4 regions of the Tardiphaga sp. 172_B4_N1_3 genome follow, and region 3 is predicted to be linked to each of the others. Evidence: riboswitches for the same ligand, from Rfam matches in the RefSeq annotation. Region 3 holds a riboswitch; each other region holds the start of a gene.
What was found. Region 3 has a riboswitch for cobalamin ahead of AB7783_RS14915 (DUF1636 family protein). Riboswitches for the same ligand answer to the same signal wherever they lie in the genome.
Positions count from the first base shown of each region.

Region 1: another riboswitch for cobalamin. It lies ahead of AB7783_RS24205 (TonB-dependent receptor); the one in region 3 lies ahead of AB7783_RS14915 (DUF1636 family protein).
Region 2: another riboswitch for cobalamin. It lies ahead of AB7783_RS29110 (ribonucleoside-diphosphate reductase subunit alpha); the one in region 3 lies ahead of AB7783_RS14915 (DUF1636 family protein).
Region 4: another riboswitch for cobalamin. It lies ahead of metE (5-methyltetrahydropteroyltriglutamate--homocysteine S-methyltransferase); the one in region 3 lies ahead of AB7783_RS14915 (DUF1636 family protein).

Region 1 is NZ_CP197238.1:5,098,216-5,103,312, reverse strand. It holds gene AB7783_RS24210 (alkaline phosphatase D family protein) at 1-1,313, opposite strand, end outside; cobalamin riboswitch at 1,458-1,646, shown strand; gene AB7783_RS24205 (TonB-dependent receptor) at 1,822-4,035, shown strand; gene AB7783_RS24200 (PepSY domain-containing protein) at 4,038-5,097, shown strand, end outside.
Region 2 is NZ_CP197238.1:6,170,320-6,175,416, forward strand. It holds gene AB7783_RS29090 (glycosyltransferase family 87 protein) at 1-1,181, shown strand, start outside; gene AB7783_RS29095 (HD domain-containing protein) at 1,153-1,794, opposite strand; gene AB7783_RS29100 (GlxA family transcriptional regulator) at 1,959-2,924, shown strand; gene AB7783_RS29105 (hypothetical protein) at 2,931-3,116, opposite strand; cobalamin riboswitch at 3,306-3,520, shown strand; gene AB7783_RS29110 (ribonucleoside-diphosphate reductase subunit alpha) at 3,640-5,097, shown strand, end outside.
Region 3 is NZ_CP197238.1:3,145,652-3,150,748, reverse strand. It holds gene cobS (adenosylcobinamide-GDP ribazoletransferase) at 1-489, opposite strand, end outside; gene cobT (nicotinate-nucleotide--dimethylbenzimidazole phosphoribosyltransferase) at 490-1,545, opposite strand; cobalamin riboswitch at 1,645-1,835, shown strand; gene AB7783_RS14915 (DUF1636 family protein) at 1,945-2,394, shown strand; gene cobU (bifunctional adenosylcobinamide kinase/adenosylcobinamide-phosphate guanylyltransferase) at 2,391-2,921, shown strand; gene cobW (cobalamin biosynthesis protein CobW) at 2,922-3,935, shown strand; gene cobN (cobaltochelatase subunit CobN) at 3,951-5,097, shown strand, end outside.
Region 4 is NZ_CP197238.1:1,459,079-1,464,175, forward strand. It holds gene AB7783_RS06610 (protein-L-isoaspartate(D-aspartate) O-methyltransferase) at 1-614, shown strand, start outside; gene AB7783_RS06615 (peptidoglycan DD-metalloendopeptidase family protein) at 722-2,125, shown strand; cobalamin riboswitch at 2,294-2,505, shown strand; gene metE (5-methyltetrahydropteroyltriglutamate--homocysteine S-methyltransferase) at 2,610-4,997, shown strand; gene AB7783_RS06625 (ATP-binding protein) at 5,045-5,097, opposite strand, start outside.

The DNA.
Region 1 (5,097 bases), 2.0 Mb from region 3:
AACTCCCAGAACGGCTCGAAATCCTGAAACTGCGCCTTTTCCGGATTGTAGTAATGCGCCGCCGTGTAATGCACGTCGGCGGTCAGCCAGACCGTGTTGCGGATACCGGCCGATTTGATGAAGCGCAGGATATCGGCGATTTCCAGCTCGCGGCCCCGCACTGGTCCGTCGCCCTGCGCGATGGCCTCAGACCCGGTTTTGTCGGCGGCGTTGTCATAGACGACGAGGCCGATCGGCATATCCGAGGCGATGACCTTCCAGGTCGCCTTCGAGGCCATCAATGCGCGCTTCAGCCAGGCCATCTGCTCCGGACCGACGAAATACGCATCGGGACCATAGCTCTCCTGCAGGTTCGGGCCGTTGGGCCCACGATAGCTGCGCTCGTCCAGCATGAAGACATCGAGATGCGGGCCGTAATTCAGCGTACGATAGACGCGGCCAGGCTCGTTCGGATTGATCGAGATCGGATACATCTCGTGAAAGGCACGCGCACCGCGAGCCGCCAGCAGCGTGACGTCGCGCTCCTTGTAGGACGCGGGCAACTGCTTCGATGAAGACCAGTTGTTGGTGACCTCGTGATCGTCCCACTGGCCGAAGATCGGCACCTGCGCATTGAAGGCGCGGACATTATCGTCGAGCAGATTGTATTTGTGCGCGGCGCGGAATTCATCGAGCGTTTCGGCGACCTTCGCCTTCTCCGGCACCGTGATGGTGTTCTTCCAGATCGTGCCATCCGGCAATTTTGCTTCAGGCAGGATCGGGCCGTCGGCGTAGATCGTATCGCCGGAATGGATCAGGAAATCCGGATTATGCTTGCGCATGGTGGCATAGGTGACCATGCCGCCATCCTCGGCGTTGATGCCCCAGCCTTGGCCTGCGACATCGCCGCCCCAAACGAAAGACACATCGCGGCGATCAGCTGGCGCGGTGCGGAAGCGACCGATGACCGGCTCGCCAACGATGTCGGTATGCGAGAGATCGCGGAATTTGACGCGGTAGAAGATGTCCTGTCCCGCGGGCAGATTGTCGAGCAGCAGCTTCGCCGTGAAATCGGTTTCGGGCAGCGCCGCCATCGGCGGCAACATGCGCGCATTGCTGAAGGATTCGGTGGTGGCGACTTCCACCATCATCTGCGCCGGCCGATCCGCGCGCGACCAGATCTTGCCGCTGTTCGTCCCGACATCGCCGGACTGAATGCCATGTGACACCACCGGGCGATCGGCGGCGCGGCTGAGATAGGGCATCGCAAGGAAGCTTGCGCCTGCTGCGGCTGAGTGCGCGAGGAAGCGACGACGGGATAAACGTAGTGCCATGCGAACTCCTGATCCTGGCTCTGGCACCAGTGGCTCTAGGCAGATCGCTTGACGCTGCGATGACAGGTGATGCGCAATATCAACACCCGCCAAAGCAAGTTGCGAATGGCTGGCAGCTTGATTGACACATTTGGAAATTTCACCTTAACGTGAACGCGACGGTTCCCTTCGGGGATCAAAAGGGAATGCGGTGAGGGGATCCCCCGATTCCGCGGCTGCCCCCGCAACTGTAAGCGGCGAGCCTGCGCCAAGAGCCACTGGGTGTTCACCTGGGAAGGCGGCGACAGGCACTGACCCGCGAGCCAGGAGACCTGCCGCCAGTCGTGGTCACACGCGAGCACATTGGGCGGGGTGTCCTGGTGGAAGTCACACTGCCTGTTTGAAAGCGGCGGGGCGACTTGGTTTGCGGTGACGTGCCACGTAACCGCGAGTCCTGTTCATGACCTCCGTTTCTCCCGTTGCATTGAAGCGACATACTCCCTTTCTTTATTCTGTTGCTCTCTCCTGCTTGTTGTGTCCGAGCGAAAGCTGGTCGCAAACCTCACAGTCGAGCCAGACGCTCGATCCTGTTGTCGTTCAGCCGTCAGCGACACCTCAACGCGCACGCCGCGCCACGAACGGCAATGCATCGCGCGCTGCGCGCTCGCGGCAGCAGCGCAATGTCGCCGCCAATACCGGCGCGCCGGTTGCCACGCCGACAGGCCCCGTCTTCGCAGCGCCGACGCTCAACCTCACTGGCACCACATCCACCGGCAGCCGCCTCGGCCTGACGCGCCTGCAGACGCCGGCCAGCGTCGAGGTGATCTCCGCCGAGACCATGGCCGAACGCGGCCAGCAGAACGTGCTCGACGCGGTGACGCAGAACGCCACCGGCATCACCGCCATCGGAGATCCGGGCAATGGCGGCGTCGCCTACAGCACCCGCGGCTTCTCCGGCACGGATTCGGTGAAGATACTGCTCGATGGCACGCGGCTCTATGTCGGCGCGGGCACCGTGAACTTTCCGTTCGACACCTGGTCCACCGAGCGTATCGAGGTGCTGCGCGGTCCGGCCTCCGTGATGTTCGGCGAAGGCGCGGTCGGCGGCGCGATCAACATCATCTCGAAGATGCCATCATGGATTCCGCGCAATCAGGCCGAGATATCGCTCGACAGCAACATGGAACGCCGCATCGCCGTGGACAGCGGCGGTCCGATCAACAAGGACGTCGCCTATCGCATCACCGCCACCGGCAACATGTCGGACGGCTGGGTCGACCGCGGCAACAGCTCGAACATAGCGCTGCATGCTGCCGTGCAGGTCAAGCAGACCGAAGACGTGGTCTGGACGATCTCGACCGACTACGGCGATCGCCAGCCGATGCGCTATTTCGGCACGCCGTTGATCAACGGCCAGTTCGATCCGGCGCTGCGCTTCAAGAACTACAATGTAGGCGACAGCACCATCCGCTGGCAGGATAGCTGGAATCAGGTGAAGACCGAGTGGCAAGTGGCCGACGGCATCTCGATCCGCAACACGTTGTACTACCTGTACAGCAAGCGGCACTGGAAAGAGCTCGAAAATTATGCGTTCAATCCGGCCACCGGCCTGATCGACCGCAGCACCTATCTGGAAATCTTCCACGACCAGCAACAGATCGGCGACCGCTTCGACGCCACGTTCAAGGGCCATGTGCTCGGGATGGCCAACGAATTCGTCGCCGGTTTCGACGTCAACCGCATAGATTTCAAGCGCTCGACCAACTCGCCCTATGGTGGATCGTCGTCGGTCGACGCCATCAATTTCAATCCTGGCCTGTACTTCAGTCCCGATCCGCTCACGTCGGACTTCTCCAGCGTGACCAACCAGTACGCGGTGTTCGCCGAGAACCGGTTGTCGGTCACCGAGCAACTGTCCTTGATCGCCGGCGTTCGCCAGGACCAACCGACCGTCGAGCGGACCGACGTTCGCAATGCCGCCAACAGCTACAGCCGGGACTATTCTTCGACCAGTTGGCGCGCCGGTGTGGTCTACACACCGATCAAGGATCTGGCCTTTTACGGCCAGTATTCGGTCGCAGCCGATCCTGTGGGCGGCCTAATCACGGCGAGCAACGCCAACGCCAAATTCGATCTGGCCACCGGCAAACAGGTGGAGATCGGCGTCAAGCAGTCGTTCTGGGGCGGCCGTGGCGAGTGGACGCTGGCGGGCTATCAGATCGTCAAGAACAACCTGCTGACGCCGGACCGAACTGACCCGACACTGACACGGGTCGTGCAGGTGGGCCAGCAGTCTTCGCGTGGCATCGAGGCCTCGATCGGCGTCGCGCTCGATTATGGCTGGCGCGTCGACGCCAACACCGCGTTCGTGCGCGCGAAATATGACGATTTCATCCAGAACGTGGGCGGCATCGCTGTGAACTACGCCGGCAACGTGCCGTTCAACGTGCCGCAGAACGTCACCAACGTCTGGGCAACCTGGGCCTTTGCGGCGAACTGGTCGGCCAATGCCGGCTTCCAGATCGTCGGCAAAACGTATGCAGACAATGCAAACACGCTGGAGATGCCGAGCTACACACTGGTCAATGCGGGCCTGCAGTGGAAGCCGGACGTCAACACCACGGTGTCACTGCGCGTCTACAACCTGTTCGACAAGATCTATGCGACGTCGAGCTACAGCGACAATCAGTGGATGCTCGGCATGCCGCGCACGGCCCAGCTCGCCGTCAATGTGAAGTTCTGAGCTTGTCGCGCAAGCTGACACGCACACTCCGGCGGTGGCTGTATATCGGCCACCGCTGGGTCGGCATCGTCACCTGTCTCTTCTTCGCGATGTGGTTCATCTCCGGCGTGGTGATGATGTATGTCGCGTTTCCCGGCCTCTCCGATAAAGAGCGGCTGGCGGCATTGCCCGATATCGTCTGGGAGAAAGTGGCGCTCTCTCCCGACGAGGCGATGAAGAAGGCTGAGACCACGCACTATCCGCGTGAACTGCGATTGAACATGATCGCCGATGAGCCGGTGTATCGGTTGACTGGCTGGGACGGCAACCGGCAAACCATCTCCGCCGTCGATGGCCGCATGATCACTGACGTCTCCGAACAGCAGGCGCTTGCGGTTGCCGGGCATCATCCCGCAAGCAGGTCGCCCCGCCTCGAAGAAATCGTCGGTCGCGACCAGTGGAGTGTCACCGCACGCTATGATCCGCTGCGGCCGCTTTATCTCATCACCCTCGGCGACGACGCCGGCACCAAACTCTATGTCTCCTCACGCTCCGGCGAGATCGCACTCGATACCAACCGCACCGAACGCGTCTGGAACTGGCTCGGCTCGATCCCGCACTGGATCTATCCGACCGTGTTGCGCAAGGACGGCCCGCTGTGGCGGCTCGTCGTGCTTTGGATCTCCGGCATCTGTTTGATCGTCGGCGTTACCGGAATCTGGATCGGCATTCTGCGCGTGCGCCTCAAGCGGCGTTATGCGAGCGGCAACATCACGCCCTATCGCGGCTGGATGGCGTGGCATCACGTCACCGGACTGATCGCCGGGCTGTTCGTGCTGACCTGGATGTTCTCGGGCTGGCTGTCGCTCGATCCCGGCCGCGTTTTTGCCGACCGCAATACGCCACGTGAGGTATTGCAACCCTATGCCGGCCACGACGCGCCTGATATCGCTGCGGCCATTCGCGCACCGGCCGATAAGCCCGCGGTCGAAGCACGCTTCGTATGGATCGACGGCATGCCGCTGATGATCGTCGCGAAGCGCGACGGCACGAAGATGGCGATCAATCCGACAAGCGGCGAAA
Region 2 (5,097 bases), 3.0 Mb from region 3:
CGATGACTTCGATACCTGGGCGTGGCCCTGTTCCGCCGGCGCTGCTGATCGTCTGCACGATCCTGACGATGCTGCATCTCGCCTTCTTCCCGACCTTCTACGGTCGCGGCTGGATCTATGAAGACGGCCTCGGCTCGCCCACCGATTTCGTCAATGTGTGGTCTGCCGGGCGATTGGTGCTCGATGGTCATCCGGCTTGGGCTTATGACTGGGACATCCAGAAAAAGGTCCAGATTGCGGTTCTCGGTCAGAGCTATCCCGGCAATTTCGCCTGGCATTATCCGCCGCCGTTCCTGTTCATCGCGGCACTGCTCGCAAAGCTGCCTTATGCTGTAGCTTTTGCCGGCTGGGCTGCGGTCAGCTTCGTGCCGTATCTGGCGGCGATGCGTGCGATCGTCGGTCGTCCCTTCGGCCTTTTATTGGCTGCGGCTTTTCCGGTGGTGATGACCAACGGCCTTGTCGGGCAGAATGGATTTCTGACCGCGGCGCTGATCGGCGGCATGCTGGTGCTGCTGCCGACGCGGCCGATCCTGTCGGGAATCTGTCTGGGTCTGCTCAGCTACAAGCCGCAATATGGTTTCCTGTTTCCGCTGATGCTGATCGCAGCGTCGCAATGGAAGGCGTTTGTCAGCGCAGGCATCACCACCGTGCTGCTGGCCGCGGTGTCGTGGCTCGCTTTCGGCACCGAGAGCTGGCAGGCGTTTATTCACTGGATGCCGATGTTCTCGCAGGCCTTCCTCACCGAAGGCCGCGCGCCATGGGGCAAGATGCAGAGCATCTTTGCACTGGTGCGCTATTTCGACGGCAGCGAGCCGCTGGCCTGGACGTTCCAGTGGATCATGATTGGTGCCGTCGTAGCGGTGCTGGTGCCGTTGTGGCGCAGCAGCGTGCGCTATGAACTGAAAGCCGCTGCGCTGGCCGTCGGCGCCTTGCTCACGACGCCCTACCTTTTCCTGTACGACGTGATGGTGCTTGCGATTGCCATCGGCTTCATCGCCCGTATCGGTCTCGCGGAAGGCTTTCGCCGTCACGAACTGCCGGTGCTCGGTCTCGCTGCTGCGCTGCTGATCGCCTATCCATTTCTCGGCGCTCCCACGGGCTTTGGCGCAACGCTGCTGGTGGCAGCGTTGATCGCCATGCGCGTGCGGGAGTCTATTCGCTCCACGCCGAGTTCAGGATGATGCTGCAGAAATTCGCGCGCTTGTAGGTGGGGTCGCGGAGGTCGAGCACGTCAGCCTTCACGTTGCCAAAGGTCGTGTCCGGCTTGTGGATCGTCCCCGCAGCGAACGCATCGATGATCCCGTTCTTGAAGTCATGGCCACGCGGATGGCAGACGCACACTTCGTGGCGCTGATGGGCGGTGAAGGCATCATACTCCAGACCCAATACATCCATCTCAACACCGGCCGTGACGAGCGCCACCACGGGCCGCTTGTGCTTGGGAATGCCCGGTGTCGTGTGAAGCGCGATGGCGTCCCAGACATCGTCGATGTCGCGCTCATCGATCCTGTGGCTGCGCAGAAAGTCTGCGGCAGCATTTGCGCCATCGACTTCGAAGCGCTCCTCCTTGCTCGCATAGGGCGCCTGCAGGCCCATGTCGTGAAACATCGCGCCGACATAAAGTAACTCGGAATCGACTTTGAGACCCTTGCGCTGTCCGGCGAGCGCGCCGAACAGGAAAACCCGATTGGAATGATGATACAGAAGATCGCTTTCGGTGTCGCGCACCAGCTGATCGACCTGGCGGGCGAGGGCGCTGTCGGGCACTTTGATGCCGGCGATGGTTTTGCTCATGAGATGCTCCTTGCGGGGGGGGTGATGCATCCGTTGTCGCCGGCGGGCGGTGTCCTCGCAATCGCGCCGCGCCCTGCAAAGCTGCCATTCGCCCGTGATTTCCTGCCGCAAGACGACTATCTATTCAGATTGACTTGGGCCTTTCCTCGCCGTCGGAATGAAGCATCACCATGAAGACCGTTGCTCTTGCGATCTTTCCGGGCGTCCAGTCGCTGGACGTAGCCGGTCCGCTTGATGTGTTCATGGAGGCCAATGGCTTCGTTGCGCCGGGCGACGGCTACGACATCACACTTGTCGCTGCAGACTGCGCGCCGCTGCGTGCATCGAACGGTTTGCGGATATCGGCCGATCTGGCGTTCAGTGATGCGGACAAGCCCTGGGATCTGGTTCTGGTGGCCGGCGGGTCTGGGCTGCCGACGGCAGAGCCCGACCCGCAGCTTACAGAGTGGCTGGCCAATGCGGCGCTCCAAGCGGGGCGTTACGGTTCGGTGTGCACCGGGGCATTCGCGCTCGGCCATGCAGGCCTGCTCGACGACAAGACTGTGACGACGCACTGGCAGAATGCGCCGCTATTGGCGTTGCGTTTCCCCAAGGCGCATGTGGAGTTCGATCGCATCTATAGCCGCGATGGCGCGCTGGTGACGTCGGCCGGCGTCACCGCAGGGATCGATCTCGGTCTCGCACTGGTCCAGGAAGATCATGGCGCGGATGTCGCGCTGGCCGTAGCCAAGCGTCTGGTTGTGGTGGCGCAGCGCCAGGGTGGCCAGTCGCAATTCAGTCCCTATCTGGTACCGCCGGCCGAGCCGGACTCGCCGATCGCGCGAGTCCATGCCCATGTGATGGCGCATCTGCGTGACGCACACAGCGTGGATGAACTGGCCGATGTGGCGGGCATGAGCGCGCGCACCTTCGCGCGGGTGTTCAAGCTCGAGACCAAAATGACGCCGGCAGATTTTGTCGAGGGCGCCCGGATCGACACGGCACGCAACCGCCTCGAAGGCAGCGATCTGCCGCTCAAGGTCGTGGCCTATGAATCCGGTTTCACCACCGCCGAACATATGCGTCAGGTCTTCGTGCGACGGCTGGGCCTGACGCCCAGCCAGTATCGGGCCAGCTTTCGCGCGGTCTGATTCTGCTCAGGCGAGTTGCAGCGAAGAAATCGGATCGCTCGCAGGAAAGCTGTCCATCAGCGCTTCGTTCAGCATCTCGTCGAGGCGGCGCCGGGCGATCTGATCCCTCGTCTCGAACGCCGTGAGCGCACCGGCTCGCTCTACGAAAGCGCTGAAGTTGATCCTTTCAGTGGTCGTCATCAGGTCGCGCATCGCATCCTCCATCGGTTGATCACGATGTTCTGCGCTTCGCGGTGCTCGGCGGCAACGAATCGCATCGTGCAGAAACCGCCAACGACCCCGCGGTTTCCGCCACGCAAGCGGTTGTCCACTGAACCAACAGCCCTACCGAATTTGTTGCGTTCGGCGCCAATGCTCGCTTGACACTTCACCGCGGGTCACACCAAATGTAGATGTCACGGTCCGCCTGGTCGCAAGACTTGGTGGCTAAGAGGGAAGCCGGTAAAGACGCTGTTTTGCGTCATATTCCGGCGCTGCCCCCGCAACTGTAAGCAGTGAGTCTGTTTCGATTGAAGTCACTGATGCGCAAGCATCGGGAAGGCTGAAACAGACATTGACCTGCGAGCCAGGAGACCTGCCGCGACACCAGAACGTCCATGGGCGGGGTGTCCCAGCGGTCGCTTGCAGGCAATGCCGGCGGATCTCCGCCGTGTATTTTGCAGCGTCCTTTCGGCCCCAGCCCCCATTGCTTGATGCATCACACGGGGTCTTGCCGATGCCTACTTCCTCTTCTGTTTTGTCCAACGGACGCGATGCGGCTCATGCGCCGCTGATTCAACTGTCGCCGGAAACGCTCGCTGCGCCTGCGCGCGAACCCTCAATGCAGATCATCCGGCGCAACGGCACGGTGTCGCCCTTCGACGGCAGCAAGATTTCCGTCGCGATGACCAAGGCCTTTCTGGCCGTCGAGGGCCACACGGCAGCGGCCTCGCGCCGCGTCCATGAGGCGGTGGAACAACTGACCGGCGAAGTCGTGGCTGCATTGACGCGCCGCGTCGGTGAAGGCCGCACCTTCCATATCGAGGACGTCCAGGATCAGGTCGAACTGGCGCTGATGCGCAGCGAGCACCACAAGGTGGCGCGCGCCTATGTGCTGTACCGCGAGGAGCGCGCTCGCACCCGCGCCGAAGAACTGGCCGCGAAGCCGGCGCTCGTCTCCACCGCACCGGTGCTGCATGTCACGCTCGCCAACGGCACCCGCGCCCCGCTCGATTCGGCGCGTCTGGCGCTGATCGTCAACGAGGCCTGCGCCGGCCTTGACGGCGTCGATGCCGCCCCGGTGCTCGAGGAAACCCGCCGCAATCTCTATGACGGCATCACGCTGGATGAGCTGGCACTGGCCGGCATCATGGCCGCGCGCACGCTGGTGGAGCAGGAGCCGAATTACACCTTTGTCAGCGCCCGCCTGCTGCTCGACAAACTGCGTACCGAAGTCCTGTCCTTTGTCGGGGCCACGCCGACCCACGCGTCGCAGGCCGACATGACCACGCGCTACGCTGAATATTTCGGCGCCTATATCAAGACCGGCATTGCGGCCGAGCTGCTCGATCCCGAACTCGCGCGCTTCGATCTCAAGCGCATCGCCGCCGCGCTAAAGCCGGAAGGGGACCTTCAGTTCCAGTTCCTGGGATTGCAGACGCTCTATGACCGCTACTTCCTGCATGTGCAGGGCAATCGCATCGAACTGCCGCAGGCCTTCTTCATGCGCGTCGCCATGGGCCTCGCGCTGCGCGAGATCGACCGCGAAGCCCGCGCCATCGAATTCTACAATCTGCTGTCGTCGTTCGACTTCATGGCCTCGACGCCGACGCTGTTCAATTCGGGTACGCAGCGGCCGCAGCTGTCGTCCTGCTTCCTCACCACGGTGGCGGACGATCTCGACGGCATCTTCAAGTCGGTGAAGGACAATGCGCTGCTGGCGAAATATTCCGGTGGTCTCGGCAATGACTGGACTCGGGTGCGCGGTCTCGGCGCGCATATCAAGGGCACCAATGGCGAGAGTCAGGGCGTCGTGCCATTCCTGAAGGTCGCCAATGATACGGCCATCGCCGTCAACCAGGGCGGCAAGCGCAAGGGCGCAGTCTGCGCCTATCTCGAGACCTGGCACATCGACATCGAGGAATTCCTCGATCTCCGCAAGAACACCGGCGACGACCGCCGCCGCACCCACGAT
Region 3 (5,097 bases):
GCCGCTATAGGGCAGGCGGTTCATCACGAAGGCCGGCATGGCGCGTGCTGCGGCGTGGACGGCGATCAGCGCTGCCGCACCTGCCCACAGTGGTAATATGGCGAGGGCCGCGATACGCAGCGCCGTGCCCAGGCAAAGTGCGAGCGCCCCGTAGGTGCCGATGCGGCTGTCCTTCATGATCGCAAGGCGCTTCTCGACGGTCCAGCCCCCGCCGAAGCTGTCAGCTGTGTCGGCCAGGCCGTCTTCATGCAGCGCGCTGGTCAGAGCGATGCTTGTCGTGATCGCCAGCAGGGCGGAAATCAGCGGTGACCAGAATTCGCCGGCAACGAGAAACACGATTGCGGATGCAGCGCCGATGCCGGCGCCGACCACCGGAAAATACTTCATTGCACGCGCAAGCCAGTCAGGCCCTTGCGCGTCGATAGTTGCCGGTACCGGCAGCACCGTCAGGAAACGGATCGCATTCAAAAGATGCGGATCCGGCCTCATCTAGATCTTTCCGGCCAGCACGTCGTCGAGGCTGGCGACGTCGGTCAGCATGCGCGCCGCAGCACGGACCAACGGCACCGCAAGCAGCGCGCCGGTGCCTTCACCGAGCCGCAAGCCGAGATCGAGTAGCGGCTTGGCATCGAGCGCGTTCAGCACGATGTCATGGCCGCGTTCGGCCGAGCGGTGTGCGAAGACGCAGTAGTCGCGTGCAGCCGGGCACAGGCGAACGGCGAGCAGTGCCGCGGCGCTGGAGATGAAGCCGTCGATGATCACCGGCCGCCGTTGCGAAGCTGCGCCGAGGATCGCTCCGGCCATGCCCGCGATTTCCAGTCCGCCGAATTCGGCAAGCACATCCAGCGGCGCAGTTGCGTCGCTGCGCGCTGCCGCCTTCGTGATCGCCGCGCGCTTGCGCGCCATGCCGGCATCATCCTGCCCGGCGCCAACGCCGATACAATCATCCAGGGGTGCCGGTGCGAGTCGATGAACCACCAGTGCCGAGGAGGCCGTGTTGCCAATTCCCATCTCGCCGAGCGCGATGATGTCTGCGCCGGCCTTGATCTCACCGACAGCGATTCTGAAGCCGCGCGTCAGCGCATCGGCCGCGTGCTCTGCCGTCATCGCTGGCTCGCGCGCGGCATTCGCCGTACCCATGCGAACCTTGGCGTCGATCAGCTTCGGGTGCACCGGCAGCTCGGCGGCGACGCCGATGTCGATCACGCGCACATCGATGTCATTGGCCGCGGCGAAAGCATTGGCCGTGGCGCGGCCGGCCAGATAGGTCGTCACCATCGCGACCGTGACCGCCGACGGATATTGCGACACGCCTTCGGCTACGAGTCCGTGATCCCCCGCGAAGACCAGGAGCACGGCATTGTCGCCGCGGGGCTCGCCCGGATGCCGGATCATGCCGAGCTGCAGCGCCAGGTCCTCGATTCTCCCCAGCGACCCCGGCGGCTTGGCCTTGCCGTCGATGACGGCACGGATGCCTGCCGCGATCTGCGGGTCAACAGGCGCAATGGCGGGCGGTTGCCACAAGGGCTGGGAATGGGCGGACATAGGGTTCCTTTTCGCGGCCTAACTGACGCAAGACGACCTGCAAGGTCAACAGGTCCGGGCGACAGTCCGTCGGCGCGGTTGACCCCGGCGCACCCGGCAGCTAGCGTCTTTTGCGATGGTCCTTCCGCGTGGAAGGTGAATAGGGAAGCCGGTTTGAGGCCGGCGCTGCCCCCGCAACTGTAAGCGACGAGCCCGCGCCGGTGCCACTGGGAATTCTTCAGAATTCTTGGGAAGGCGGCAACAGGCTGTGACTCGCAAGCCAGGAGACCTGCCATCACGAACTGTGCTTTGGAGGCGTCGTCGGGGCGGGGTGCACCGGACGGGAGCGAACCGACGGCCATGCTGTCGGCGCGATCCAACAAAGCTCGTAGGCCCGCGAGGGCATGAACTGAGCACGTAATGGATCACGACAGCGCCGATATCTCTGGCGAACAAATTTCGGTCGAACCGCCGCGCCCCGTGCCGGCTGGTCCCGTTGTCGTGAGTGTGTGCATCAGCTGCAAGGCCGCCGAAACCGGCACGATCGTCGGGCCGGACATGTTCGATGCGGTGAAGGCCGCGCTCGGCGATGGCGATGCCGCCGTGATGGTGCGTCCTGTGCAGTGTCTCAGCGTCTGCAAGCGGCCAGCAACCGTCGCGGTGACGAGCCCTGATGGCTACACGTTCCTGTTCGGCGACCTGCAGACAGATAGCGGCAGCGCGGCGCTGGTGTCTTTCGTGGAGTCCTATCAGAAGGCCGACTACGGCCTGGTGCCATGGCGCGAGCGCGCCGAGGTGCTGCGCAAGGGCATGGTCGCGCGCGTGCCGCCGATGCGTTGGTCGCCTGAAGATGGGCGTGCGCCGAAATGACCGCGACCTCTACCACGTTGGTGCTGGGTGGTGCGCGCTCGGGCAAGTCGTCCTTCGCCGAAAAGCTGGTCGATGGCATCGGCCTGACGAAAATCTATCTGGCCACTGCGACGGCCGGTGACGACGAGATGCATGCCCGCATCGCGCAGCATCGCAAGCAGCGCGGCGAAGGCTGGATCACCGTGGAAGAGCCGCTGGCGCTGGTCGATGCGCTGACGCGTGAGGCCACGGTCGGGCGCGTTGTGCTGGTGGATTGCCTGACACTGTGGCTGTCGAACCTGATGTTTGCCGAGCGCGATCCGGAAATCGAAGCCAAGCGCCTGGTGCGCTTCCTCGATGTCTCGCGCTATCCAATCGTGTTCGTGTCCAACGAGGTCGGCCTCGGTCTCGTGCCGGAGACGCCACTTGGACGCGCTTTTCGCGATGCGCAGGGGCGGCTCAACCAGATCATCGCGGCCGCCGTGCCGAATGTTGCTTTCATCGCAGCCGGACTTCCGCTCTGGCTCAAGCGTTCCCAGGAGAATTGAATGTCCCGCGTTCCCGTCACCGTCCTCACCGGATTTCTCGGCGCCGGCAAGACCACGCTGCTGCGCTCGCTGCTGACCCAGGCCGATGGCCGCCGCATCGCCGTGATCGTCAACGAATTCGGCGATGCCGGTTTCGATGGCGGTCTGGTCGAGGAATGCGCGGCAAGGGCCTGTGCGCCCGGCGATATCGTCGAGCTTACCAATGGCTGCATCTGCTGCACCGTCGCCGACGACTTCGTGCCGACCATGGATAAGCTGCTGTCGCGCGAGCGTCCACTCGATGCCATCGTCATCGAGACCTCCGGCCTCGCGCTGCCGCAGCCGCTGTTGAAGGCCTTTGCCTGGCCAGCGGTGAAGACTCGCGCCACTGTCGATGGCGTCGTCACTGTCGTCGACGCACTGGCGCTCTCTGAAGGCCGTGTCACGCTGGACGAAGACGCTGTTGCCGAACAGCGCGCCAAGGACGAAGGCGTCGAACACGACGACCCCATCGAGGAAGTGTTCGAGGACCAGCTCGCTTGCGCTGATCTGGTGGTTTTGTCGAAAAGCGATCTCGTCGCTCCAGAAAAGCTCGCCGAGATCGAAGCCAAGCTGAAAGCCGTGTTGCGCCCCGGTGTCAGCATCGTGCGCTCCAAGGGCGATCTCGCGCCATCGGTGCTGATCGGCCTCAATGCCGCAGCCGAAGATGACATGGCCGCTCGTGTCGGCCATCACGGCGAGGAAGAAGAACACGACCATGACGACTTCGACAGCATCGTCGTCAAACCCACCGCTGCTGCGAGCATCGACGCGATGCGTGCGCGCATCAGCGACGCGCTTGGCCTCGACGGCGTCCTCCGTGTGAAGGGCCATGCCCGCATCGCCGATAAATCTGCTCCGATCGTCGTGCAGGCCGTGGGTGCCCGCGTTGAACTCGCCTTCGCCCGGCCGGACGTGATGCAGGCCGAGCATCTGGTGGTCATCGGCCTCAAGGGATTCGACGGCGACGCCGTGCGAAAGGCACTCGCCGGGTAACGCAGGTTCACCCGCATGCATCTGAAGCTCGATATCTCCGGCAGCATTGACGATGGCGACGTCGCCCGCGATCTCGGGCAGGACACCGCCGATATCGTCGTGCTGTCGGCGGCTGACAGCGATCTGGCGGCGTTCAATGCTGCGCATGCGACACTGCCGGGCGATTTCCCCAGCGTGCGGTTCACCAACATGCTGGCGCTCGGCCATCCCGCGTCGGTCGATCTCTATGTCGAGCGAACGCTGGCCAGGGCGAAGATCGTGGTGCTGCGCATGCTCGGCGGTATCAGCTATTGGCCCCATGGCGTCGAGAGCCTGCGCAGCGACGCATTGAGCCGCGGCGCCAAGTTTGCTTGCCTGCCCGGCGAGATGGACTGGAATGCCGAACTGGCCGCCCGCGGCACGGTCAGCAGCGACGAAACCCATGCGTTGTGGCGCTATTGCAGCGAGGGCGGCGTCGACAACGCGCAGCTGGCACTGCGCTATGCCGCGCATCTGATCGGTCACGGAGAGGAGCCGCCTGTTGCGCGGCCGATGCCTTCGGCCGGCTTCTGGCCGGGTGAACCCGCGGGGGATAACCGGCCGAATGCGATTGTGATTTTCTACCGCGCGCTGGTGGCCGGCGGCGATACTGCGGCAATCGATGCATTGCGTCGGTCGCTCGACGCGCGCGGCCTCAACGCGGCCTGTCTCTACGTCACGAGCCTGAAGGATGAGCGCTCCGCGGCTTTCCTGCGCGCCGCGCTTGCGGCCTATCCGCCCGATATCATCATTAACGCGACGGCCTTCGCCACTGCGACCGCGCATGACGATGCCGGCGTGTTGTCGGCGTCAGGCTGTCCGATTCTGCAGGTCGCGCAGGCCGGCATCTCGCGCGCCAGCTGGGAAGCCTCTACTCGCGGCCTGACGCCGCGCGATCTGGCGATGCATGTGGTGTTGCCGGAAGTCGATGGCCGCATCTTCGCCAATGCCATCGCCTTCAAGGAACGTGGCGCCAGCGACGGCGGCTTTGCGCCGACAACATTGCAGCCGGTGCAGGATCGGATTGATGCGACCGCTGATCTGGCGCGCGCCTGGGTGCGCTTGCGCCGCGCTGGGGCGTGCGAACGACGCGTCGCGCTGATTCTGGCCAATTATCCCAATCGCGATGGACGCCTTGCCAATG
Region 4 (5,097 bases), 1.7 Mb from region 3:
TTCAGCTTGGTCTGCGGCGCCGTGGGATCAGCGATCGGCTGGTGCTGCGCGCAATGGAGGATATTCCGCGTGATTGCTTCGTCGAGCCGAACGATCGCGCCCATGCCTGGCGGGATACGGCCTTGGCCATAGCCTGCGGTCAGACCATCAGCCAGCCCTTCGTGGTGGCCTATATGACCGAACAGCTACAATTGAATGCCGGTCACCGTGTGCTCGAGGTCGGCACGGGATCGGGCTACCAGGCCGCGATCCTGTCAAAGCTCGTCCGCGACGTGCTCAGCATCGAGCGTTACCGCACGCTGGCAGATGCCGCCCGGACCCGGTTGGAGGCACTCGGCCTCCACAATATCGAGGTCATGCTCGGCGATGGCCTCAATCCGGCTGCCAATTTGGGATCGTTCGACCGGATCGTCGTGACCGCGGCAGTGGAGGAGGTGCCAGTGGCGCTAACCGATCGGCTTGAGGAGGGGGGTATTCTGCTTGCGCCGGTTGGTCCTCATAATGGCGTCCAGACCCTGGTCCGGATTCGCAAAACCGGGGATGGATTGGAGCGAAAGGAGCTCGTGGATGTACGTTTCGTGCCTGCACTTCCGGGCATCGCGCGCGAACTCTGAAAAAAGTTCGTGAACGGCTGTCACGTGTTGGTCGCAAGGTTAAAGGCTTGGTAACGGAGACGGTGTTTACTCAATTCAGTTGTTTGTTGCGTATGAGTGAGTAACCAATGTCCAGCGTTGTCGAGTTGCTTTACTCGCGCCGCGCTCCGCAGGTCGCGGTGCTGGCGCTGATGTCTATCGGTTTTGCCGGCTGCAGCGCCGACATGCAGACACGGCTATCTCAGAATCCAAATTTTGACTCAGGTCAGTCCCGTGGCTTTGGCTGGCAAGGCGAAACCACCGGCTCGGTGCCGCAGCGAGCACCGCGCGCGCCGGTCGAGCGCCAGGAGCTGCCGCAGTATCAGCGCCCGGCCTATAATCCGCAGCCGCAGTATCAATCCCAGCCTTTGCCGCCGCCGATCTCGGCGCCGCAGTCCTATCCGACAGCCCGTCCGGTTGCATCGGCTGCTCCCGTCAGCGGGGGCGGCAACGGTATGTATACGCCGCCGCCCGCACGTGCGCCGATCGAAACCACCGGCTCCACGGCACCGCGCTCGGTTGCAGCGACCAACGGCCTTGCCCGTGATGGCGGCACCTCGATCATCGTCGGCACCAGCGATACGCTCGATGGTCTGGCGAAACGCTACAACGTCTCGTCGGCTGCGATCCTGCAGGCCAATGGCTACAAGGGGCCGCGCGCGCTGTCGCCCGGCCAGTCGCTGATCATTCCGCGTCAGGGCGCCGCGGCAACTCCGGCCGTTGCTGCTGCTCCGAGCAAACCTGCCGTCGGCACATCGACCACGCATTTCGTCAATCGCGGCGATACGCTGATGAGCATCTCGCGTCGGAACAACGTGTCGGTCGCCGAACTCGCGCGCGCCAATGGTCTGGCGCCGACTGCCCAATTGAAGCTCGGCTCCAAGATCACGGTACCCGGTGCGCGTACGGCCAACGCAGCTCCTGTAGCCGCGCCGCTCGCTGCGCCCGTCGCAGCCGTGACGGCCGCTCCGGCTGGCGCGGTCACGTCCGCTGCCGTGGCCCGTGTTGCGTCTGCCGAACCCGCACAGAAGGCCCGCCTGGCAAGTGCCACGACGACGCCTGAAGAAACCGCGCCGGAATCGCCGACTAAAGCCGCTGACGCAACCGGCGCTTTGCCGACGTTCCGTTGGCCGGTGCGCGGCCGCGTGGTCACAGGCTACGGCGCCAAGACCAATGGCAAGTCCAACGACGGCATCAACGTCGCCGTGCCGGAAGGCACGCCGATCAAGGCTGCCGAAGATGGCGTCGTTGCCTATTCCGGCAACGAGCTGAAGGGTTACGGCAATCTGGTCCTCGTTCGTCACTCCAACGGCTACGTCACCGCATATGCCCATGCGAGTGAGCTGATGGTGAAGCGTGGCGAGACCATCAAGCGCGGTCAGGTGATCGGCAAGTCCGGCCAGTCCGGTGAGGTTACTTCGCCGCAGCTTCACTTCGAGATCCGCAAGGGCTCGTCGCCGGTCGATCCGCTGCAGTTCCTCAACGGGGCGTAAGCGCAATCCACGAAGTGTAGTTCGCATTTAAGCAAGCCCGGCCTCGTGCCGGGCTTGATGCGTTTGATCTCGGGGCTACGGCCCACTCCAGCTCCGGAGTCTTCAACGCGCTGCTGCGAGTGGGCAGCTTGCGCGCGCAAGCTCGGTTGACTGCCGCGCGATGTTGCCCATATGTGGACATGTCGTGGTTCTTCGGGAAGGTTTGCCCGAAGCTAAGAGGGAAGCCGGTGAGGCGTTAAGCCAAGGCCGGAGCTGCCCCCGCAACTGTAAGCGGTGAGCCGCTGTCCATTAAAGTCACTGAGACCCGCAAAGGTTTTGGGAAGGCCGGACGGCAGCATTGACCCGCAAGCCAGGAGACCTGCCTCGACAACATAAACGTCCTCGGGCGGGGTGTCCCGGTGGTGCGGTTGCGATTCCGCGACTGCCGTCGTGGAATCCAGACGTGTCACTTTGGCCTTTTGCCCCCAATCATTGGGGTTAAGCCATGTCTACTGTGTCAAAGTCTACTTCTTCCAAGTCTTCTGCCAAATCTACGTCCTCGCTTCCTGTTGCTACGTTGGGAACGCCACGGATCGGTCCGCGGCGTGAGCTCAAGATGGCGCTGGAAAGCTATTGGTCCGGTGCAATCGACGAGAATGCGCTGATCGATGTCGGCGTCGGGCTGCGTGCCGCAAACTGGGCACGTCAGAAGTCGCTCGGGATCACGGTTATGCCGTCGAACGACTTCTCATTCTACGATCAGGTACTCGATACCAGCGTCATGGTAGGCGCCATTCCGAAGGTCTATGGCTGGAAGGGAGGAGACGTTTCCTTCGCGACCTACTTTGCCATGGCGCGTGGATCACAAGGCGATGCGCATGACGAGGCCTGCACGCACGGCTCTCATACGCATGATACGTCGCAAGGCGTACCAGCACAGGAGATGACCAAATGGTTTGATACCAACTACCATTTCATGGTGCCTGAACTGGCGCAGGATCAGACCTTCAGTCTCGCATCGCGCAAGCCGATCAAGGAGTACGAGGAGGCGAGATCGCTGGGTTATCAGACACGACCTGTGCTGGTTGGGCCCGTGACCTATCTCAAACTGGCCAAGAGCGCGGATGCGTCATTCGACCCGGTGACGCTGCTCGATCGATTGCTGCCCGTCTATGTCGAGGTGCTCGGGGAATTAGCCGACAGCGGCGCCGAATGGGTGCAACTGGATGAGCCGTGTCTGGTGCTCGATCTCGACGCGCCCGCCCGGCAGGCGCTGCAAAAGACTTATGCGGCTTTTGCCGAAGCGGTTCCGCAACTCAGGATCATGCTGAACACGTATTTTGGTGAGCTGGGCGACAACCTCGATCTGGCCCTGTCGCTTCCCGTCGCCGGGCTTCATCTCGATCTGGTCCGCGCGCAGGACCAGTTCGATGAAGTCGCTGCGAAGGCGCGGAAGGACATGATCCTCTCGCTGGGCGTGATCGATGGCCGCAATATCTGGCGGTCCGATTTGTCCAGTCTGCTCGATGGGTTGGAGCCCATGGTCGATCTCCTGGGGAGGGATCGCGTTGAGCTCGCGCCGTCCTGCTCGCTGCTACATGTGCCGATCGATCTCAGCCTTGAGACTGATCTCGATCCGGACGTCAAAAGCTGGCTGGCCTTTTCAGTCCAGAAAATGGAGGAACTGGCGGCGCTCGGATCCGCCTTGGCTGGCAGTCGCGCGGATGTCGCCGCAAAGCTCGCTGCGTCGGATGCGGCGGCAGCCGCGCGGGTCGCATCGTCGAAGATCCACGATCTTGCTGTCACCAAACGCGTCGCTTCTGTTGATGCGACTATGCGTCGTCGCAGCAGCGATTTTGCCACGCGCACGAGCGAGCAGCATCGGCGCTTCAAGCTGCCGGCATTTCCGACCACGACCATCGGCTCGTTTCCGCAGACCGCGGAAGTGAGAAACGCTCGCGGGGCCCATGTTAGGGGCACGCTCAGCGATGCCGCCTACAAGACGTTCCTGCAGAACCAAACGGCGAGGGCAGTGCGCTGGCAGGAGAACATCGGTCTCGACGTGCTGGTGCATGGCGAGTTCGAGCGCAACGACATGGTGCAGTATTTTGGCGAACAGCTCGCCGGCTTCGCCTTCACCAAATACGGCTGGGTGCAGTCCTACGGTTCCCGCTGCGTGCGGCCACCTGTGCTGTTCGGCGACGTGTCCCGGCCGCATCCGATGACAGTCGAATGGTGGCAGTACTCGCAGTCGCTCACCGAGCGGCCGATGAAGGCGATGCTGACAGGGCCCGTCACGATTCTGAACTGGTCATTCGTGCGTGACGACATTCCCCGCGAAGTCGCGTGTCGCCAGATCGCGCTCGCGATACGCGATGAGGTGCTCGATCTGGAAAAGGCTGGCGCCGGTATGATCCAGATCGACGAAGCGGCACTCCGTGAAGGGCTTCCGCTGCGCAAATCGGAATGGAAGTCCTATCTCGATTGGGCCGTGGAGAGCTTCCGCATCTGTTCGTCAGGCGTGCGGGATGACACACAGATCCATACGCACATGTGCTATTCGGAGTTCAACGACATCATCGATGCGATCGGTGCCATGGACGCCGACGTGATCTCCATCGAAACGTCACGGTCGAAGATGGAACTGCTCGATGCATTCAGGACCTACAAGTACCCGAACGAGATAGGTCCGGGCGTTTACGACATCCACTCGCCGCGGGTGCCTGAAACGCGCGATATGGTCGATCTGCTCAAGCTTGCACGGCAGCGGCTGGCGGACTCCCAGCTCTGGATCAATCCCGATTGCGGGCTGAAGACCCGCAAATGGGAGGAGGTGCGGCCTGCGCTCGTGAATATGGTCGCGGCGGCACGTGAGTTGCGAAGCCTCGCCTAGGGCGAGTCGAATGCCGTCCCGTTGTCATGACGGGGCGGCACTTGTCTTTACTTTGGGGCCAGCTTCACGCCCAGGCGTCCTGCGAGCTCCTGCACGAACT